DNA from 3 places in the Brevibacillus sp. HB1.4B genome. Region 1 is predicted to be linked to each of the others. Evidence: riboswitches for the same ligand, from Rfam matches in the RefSeq annotation. Region 1 holds a riboswitch; each other region holds the start of a gene.

Region 1 (2,204 bases):
GTCGGATCTTTACCGGAGAACGCACCGCCGCCATGACGAGCATAACCGCCGTAAGTATCTACGATGATTTTGCGGCCAGTCAAGCCAGCATCCCCTTGTGGTCCGCCAATTACGAAACGGCCAGTTGGGTTGATGAAGTATTTGGTATCAGCGTCCAAGAGTTCAGCTGGAACAACTGGTTTGATTACGTGTTCAACCAGATCTTGCTTGATTTGCTCCAAAGTTGTTTCAGGAGCATGTTGGGTAGAAATAACGATTGTATCGATACGAACTGGTTTGTCGCCATCGTACTCAACGGTTACTTGTGTTTTTCCGTCAGGACGGAGGTAAGCAAGTGTTCCGTTTTTACGTACTTCAGTCAGACGACGAGCCAATTGGTGGGACATGCTGATTGGAAGTGGCATCAGCTCAGGTGTTTCATTGCAAGCAAAACCAAACATCAAACCTTGGTCACCAGCACCAATTGCTTCGATCTCAGCGTCAGTCATTTTGCCTTCGCGTGCTTCCAATGCTTGGTCTACACCAAGTGCAATGTCAGCGGACTGCTCGCCAATTGCAGTAATAACACCGCAAGTGTCAGCGTCAAAACCGAATTTCGCACGGTCATAACCGATTTCACGAATGGTTTCACGAACGAGCTTTTGGATATCTACATAAGTGTTTGTAGTGATTTCACCTGCTACGAGAACCAAACCAGTAGTTACGGAAGTTTCGCAAGCTACGCGAGCGTTTGGATCTTTGGACAGGATCGCATCCAAGATGGAGTCGGAAATTTGGTCACAAATTTTATCCGGATGTCCTTCGGTTACAGATTCGGATGTAAACAGACGACGACCTTTTTGCAAAGCCATGAGAAAATACCTCCTTTGACCTCATACAAATAGTGTGGTAGCCGAGTCAGGATTTTATCTACGTAAACGCAAATAAAAAACCCTTTCCATTTTTTAGGAGGAAAAGGTTTGAGCGTTTTTTGCTTCCTTCATCCTCTTATCGGCCAGAACAGATGTCCGTTCTGCTGGTTAGCACCGCTCTAGATCGGTTGCCGGGCTTCATAGGGCCAGTCCCTCCGCCTGCTCTGGATAAGAGTATCCATTACGGATAATAGAATAATTGTTTTTTTCAGAGATGTCAATAGGAAAAATTTTACTTATATTTGATAGGCCTTAGAAAGTACCACTACTACCTCTGCACGAGTTGCCCTTCCATTCGGTTTAAAGGAAGAACCGTAACCACTGAGCCACTTTCTAGATGTCAAAGCTTCAATGGCAGGAGAAGCCCAATGACTCGTTGGCACATCCTGATAATTCGAGGTACCACGGTTATACATTAAAACATCACGTGCCCGCGCGATCATGACCGCCATCTCTGCACGCGATATCGGCTGATCCGGCTTCATTTCATTCTTCGGGTACCCTTTCAAAATTCCTAATTGATAGGCTACACCTAGGTTGTGATACGCCCAGTGCCGCTTTTTCATATCCCGGAAGGTCGTGTTTCCTGTATAGGTAGTCGCTACCTTGGAACCGGTCGCACGCATCGATTTAAGCAGCATCGTCGCAAACTCTGCACGGGTCACTGCCTGATTCGGCTTGAACGAAGCATCATTGAATCCATTTACAATATCGCGAGAGCTAAGTCTGACGATCTCTGAGCGCGCCCAGTGGTCCGAAATATCTCGATAGCCCGCTATCAATTTCTGCTGCGTCACCGTGAGTCGGTAGGAATCATATTTGAACGAAGTACCACTATTGAGGCGTACATAGTATTTTCCTGGCTGCAAGCGCAAACCGATAACTTCATTCCCACTATTGGAAAGCTCGGCTACCTCATTCGTCGAAGCAAGCGCATAGTTCATGTTTCGATCGCTGTAGAGTGCGAAACGAAAGCCACTATCCACAGGAATATACGGCGCTCGGAATGTCACATATGATTCGCTATTGACAGTAAATTGGAACCAGTCGGGATCAGCTGCTGTCGGAATTGTTCCTGACATCACTGTCCCACCGCTTAACGGAGACGCTTTTTGATAGGTATCATTCGGCTCATTGAAATCTTTTTTAACTGGCGTGTACCCCAAATCCAGCTGGTATTCGCCATTGACTGCATTTCGCGAATACTCGCTCACACGGATGTAATATTTACCCGGGGACACCTCTTTACTGACCCGCTCTGTCGGATTGTCCCTTGTCCCATTATCGTATAGA
Region 2 (2,204 bases), 210 kb from region 1:
AGGCAGTCAATGTAGCAGCCTCCACGATTCACCAGCTCAATCGGCAGGCGAACCGTGTAGAGGAAATTGTTGGCGCTATTAATCAGATCGCGACACAAACGAATCTCTTGGCGCTGAATGCGGCGATTGAATCGGCGCGTGCAGGCGAACATGGACGGGGATTTGCTGTTGTAGCGGACGAGGTACGCAAGCTGGCAGAACAAAGCGCGACAGCTACGCAGGAAATTACCGACATTCTGAAATCACTCCACCAGGAAAGTGAGAATGCGGTGCAGCATATGAGCAATGGGGAAACGTCTGTTGCAAAAGGCCAAGAACTGGCCGTGAAAACAGTGGCCTCCATCGAAGCAGTGCGTGCCGGGATGATGGCCTTCCTGCAAGCAGCTGATCAAGTAAGCTCCAGCATGGACCGGGTAAAAGTGCGTTCCGGAGAAGTTGCCATCGAGATGTCGACCATTACAGCCGTAACCGAGGAATCGGTAGCCAACTTAGAAGAGCTGTTTGCGACAGCAGAAAACCAGCATCAAAAAGTACGTGAGATTACGGAAGAGCTGGGCGAGCTGAATACGTTGTCTCATCGTCTCCAGCAAACCTTTCACGTGAAATAGGTTGTTTCTCGATGCTGAAAAGACGACTTTTTAAACTTTTATTCACTTTTAGAAGTGTTTGGAATTGAGAAAAAAGAATTGCATTTTCGAACCGTTCTGCTAGAATGAATTCCATTGTAACTAAATATATTCAGCTACCTTATCAAGAGCGGCGGAGGGACTGGCCCGATGATGCCCGGCAACCACTGATCATGTCTATGCATGAACAGAAAGGTGCCAATTCCTGCAAAACCTGTACCATGGTTTTGACAGATGAGGAAGAGAACGGCTACGTACGCAAACTCTTCCTCCGGGAAGAGTTTTTTTTGTTGTATTTGTAAAAGGGGAGGGGTAAATAAACGAACGATAAATTAATTTTATAAGAGAATATTCGTAAATAGTATTGAAAAAATGGGTAAAAAGCCGTACATTACCTAATAGGATAAAGAAAAACGTAAAGTTCGGATAGGGAGAGATACATCATGAAGAAGTTATTGCTGGCTTTAACGACATTCGCAGTATTGGCAACAGGGTGCTCGACTGGCACAAGCGTACCGGCAGATCAGCCAGGAGGACAAGCAGCAGGACAAGAGGGCGCGGACAAAAAGCGAATTGCCTTGATTTTGCCCGAGAAAATTGGTGTGAACCCGTTCTTTCAACAAATGGATGAGGGTGCAAAGAAAGCCGCACAAGAGCTGGGCGCAGAAGTGAAAACGATTGAATCTACGGACCATGGAGCGATTGAAGAGAATCTGCGCGTGGCTGTTGCAGAAAATTATGATTTGATCATCACTTCTTCCTTTACATCAGAGGATGCATTGAAAAAAGTAGCAACCGAAAATCCTGACCGTAATTTTGCGATTATTGATACCGTAGTGGATTTGCCAAACGTTCGCAGTGTTACCTTCCGCGAGCAGGAAGCGGCTTACCTGGTGGGAGCAGCAGCAGGTCTGGCAACGAAAACGAACAAAGTAGGTATGGTTGTCGCTCTCGATATTCCACAGTTGAAAAAATGGACAGTCGGCTTCGAAGAGGGCTTGAAAGCGACGAATCCAAAGGCAGAACTGATGGTCAACTATGTAGGAAGCTTCACTGACCCGGCAAAAGCGAAGGAATTGGCTTTGCTCCAAGCTTCCAAAGGCGCTGACTTCATTAACGGTGCAGCAGCTGTAGGCGACCTCGGCGTTTTCGAAGCGGCGAAGGAAAAAGGCTTCTTCACAGCAGGTCAGGACGTTGACCGTACGACGATCGATCCAGAGCATATCGTTCTGTCCCAATTGAAAGGGACCGACGCGGCAGCTTATGAAACCGTGAAGAACTTTGTAGAAGGAACGTTCAAACCAGGTGTTGTTGCGTACGGCTTGAAAGAAAAAGGTGTTGGCGTAACCTATGTCACGCACGAAAGCAAAACGCCTCTGAACGCTTTTATTGGACAAGAAGTCGTGGATAAAGTGAAAGCGATCAACGATGAGATAGTAGCAGGCACCCGCCAAGTACCAGACAAGTTCTAATAAGGTAGTTCGGTGCTGAAAAGCCAACTTTTTGAACGTTTATTTAAAGCTTGTGCACAGTGATGGATGTGACCGACTACGGCTGTGTAGTCGGTCTTCCATTTTC
Region 3 (2,204 bases), on a different contig from region 1:
CGCGTATGGCTATTGGAAAAAGCACGACAAACATCATGATGACGATGAAGATGACGATCGTGACGACGACAGAGACTAGTCTCTAGCGTTAAGGCCGCTGCTTGTAAGTCTCGACGTACTCCACCAATTGTCTGATGTAATCCCCCAGAATGGGGATGGAAAGAAATTGCGTCAAGAGGGAGCCGAGGAAAGCCAAAACGATAGCAGTACCAATCGTCAACCCCAGACCCCGGGCAAGACCTGCGAGGAAATTGATCCAGAGCAGCTTGCGCGGGGCTGTGTAATTTTGGATCACATCTGCTAGTCGGATATCTTCCAGGAACATCGCAATTTTATGCATCCGCTCATTTACCTTCCGAACTTCCTGAAGCTCTTCAAGGACTTGATCAATTTGCTGCATGAGGCGGTCTGTAGGCGACAAGCTGTCCATCCCCTTCCATCATTCGGTATCGTTACTACCAGTCTAGGGAAAAAGACAACCAGAATCAAGGTGAAGAGGAAACGTTTGCCTATCAGCTAGGCGAAGGGTAAAATGAACGTACAAAACGTTTGTTAGGAGGCTTTGAAATGGCTGAAACTGTTTCCCAATCTCTTTCCGAAGATTTATTCAAGCTCTTGCAAAAGGAGCGTTTTGTTACCTTGGGCACAGTAGACCATGAGTCAGGAGCACCATCGCTCAGCTCCTTGTCCTGGACGTATGCTGTCACCGCCGATACGATTCGTTTTGCCGTGGATAATCGCTCACGTATTTTGGCTAATATTGCGAAGGAACCGCAAGTTGTCTTGCATTTGATCGGTGCCGGCTCGTCTTTCGCCATTAATGGTCGTGCTTCTGTCAAAACAGACCGACTGGAAGGCGTTCCGCTCAAGCTGGCCATGGCAGAAATCAAAATTGAGGCTGTTCGTGATATTATGTTTTACGGTTCCCGTATTTCCGTAGAACCACAATATGAAAAGACGTATGACAAAAACGCGGCAGCGAAGCTGGACAATCAAGTGATGACCGCCTTGAAAGATGTAAATTAACGGGTGGAAATAAATTGTTGACAAGAATCCTGCCGATCCTTTAGTATTAGGGTCAATCAAATTGAATAGCAATCTTCTTATCCAGAGCGGCGGAGGGACTGGCCCGATGATGCCCGGCAACCAATCACCTGTATTTTATCAGGGAGATAATGGTGCTAATTCCTGCAGAGTTATCAAACTCTGAAAGATGAGAAGGATTTGCTTACGGTGACGTAAACAAAGCCTTCTTTCAGAGGAAAGAGGGCTTTTTTGATGCCCTTGTACACTATTGGAGGGAGAGAAACAGACATGAATTTGGAAACGAAATTGATTCAGGCGGGAGTAGGCAGAGATGAAAAAACAGGGGCGGTGAGCTTTCCTGTTTACTATGCAACGGCTTATCGCCATCCGGCCTTGGGCCAGAGCACTGGATACGATTATACACGCACAGCTAATCCTACTCGCACTATTTTGGAGGAGACCATCGCTGAAGCGGAATCAGGAGATGCAGGTTTCGCTTGCGCCTCAGGAATGGCTGCTGTTCATACCGTCATGGGCTTGTTTTCCCAAGGGGATCATCTGATCGTTTCACTCGATCTGTACGGGGGAACCTATCGATTGTTCGAGCAAGTGCTCTCTCGCTATGGTCTGACGTTTTCGTATGTGGATTTGCGTGACATTGGTGCACTCAAAAATGCGATTCGCCCTGAGACAAAGGCGATCTTCGTCGAGACACCAACCAATCCGCTCATGCAGATTACCGATATTCGAGCAGTAACGCAATTGGCGAAACAGCATGGTCTCCTTACGATTGTAGACAACACATTCTTAACCCCTTATTGTCAACGCCCACTGGAGCTTGGTGCAGATATCGTTCTACATAGTGCAACCAAGTATTTGGCAGGACATAACGATGTACTGGCTGGACTCATCGTAACAAAAGGGGGAGAGTTGTCGGAAAAAATCAGGTTTTTGCACAATTCAATCGGTGCTGTACTTGGACCACAAGATTGCTGGCTTCTCGTTCGCGGGATGAAAACATTGGCATTGCGGATGGATCGTCATCAATCCAATGCCTTGATTGTAGCGAAAAAGCTGCGTGAGCATCCGGCAGTGGCGGAGGTATTTTATCCAGGTCTGCCAGAGCATCCGGGGCATGAGATACAGGTGCAACAAGCAACTGGGCATAGTGGGATGGT

The links. Region 1 has a riboswitch for S-adenosylmethionine ahead of metK (methionine adenosyltransferase). Riboswitches for the same ligand answer to the same signal wherever they lie in the genome.
Region 2: another riboswitch for S-adenosylmethionine. It lies ahead of HP398_RS17840 (BMP family lipoprotein); the one in region 1 lies ahead of metK (methionine adenosyltransferase).
Region 3: another riboswitch for S-adenosylmethionine. It lies ahead of HP398_RS06800 (aminotransferase class I/II-fold pyridoxal phosphate-dependent enzyme); the one in region 1 lies ahead of metK (methionine adenosyltransferase).

The regions. Positions count from the first base shown of each region.
Region 1 covers NZ_JABSUT010000007.1:270,697-272,900, reverse strand. Annotated here, with positions in the region: gene metK (methionine adenosyltransferase) at 1-851, opposite strand, end outside; SAM riboswitch class I at 985-1,086, opposite strand; gene HP398_RS18740 (S8 family peptidase) at 1,148-2,204, opposite strand, start outside.
Region 2 covers NZ_JABSUT010000007.1:59,231-61,434, forward strand. Annotated here, with positions in the region: gene HP398_RS17835 (methyl-accepting chemotaxis protein) at 1-608, shown strand, start outside; SAM riboswitch class I at 745-867, shown strand; gene HP398_RS17840 (BMP family lipoprotein) at 1,070-2,098, shown strand.
Region 3 covers NZ_JABSUT010000002.1:485,232-487,435, reverse strand. Annotated here, with positions in the region: gene HP398_RS06815 (hypothetical protein) at 1-79, shown strand, start outside; gene HP398_RS06810 (DUF5665 domain-containing protein) at 89-400, opposite strand; gene HP398_RS06805 (pyridoxamine 5'-phosphate oxidase family protein) at 568-1,026, shown strand; SAM riboswitch class I at 1,101-1,220, shown strand; gene HP398_RS06800 (aminotransferase class I/II-fold pyridoxal phosphate-dependent enzyme) at 1,315-2,204, shown strand, end outside.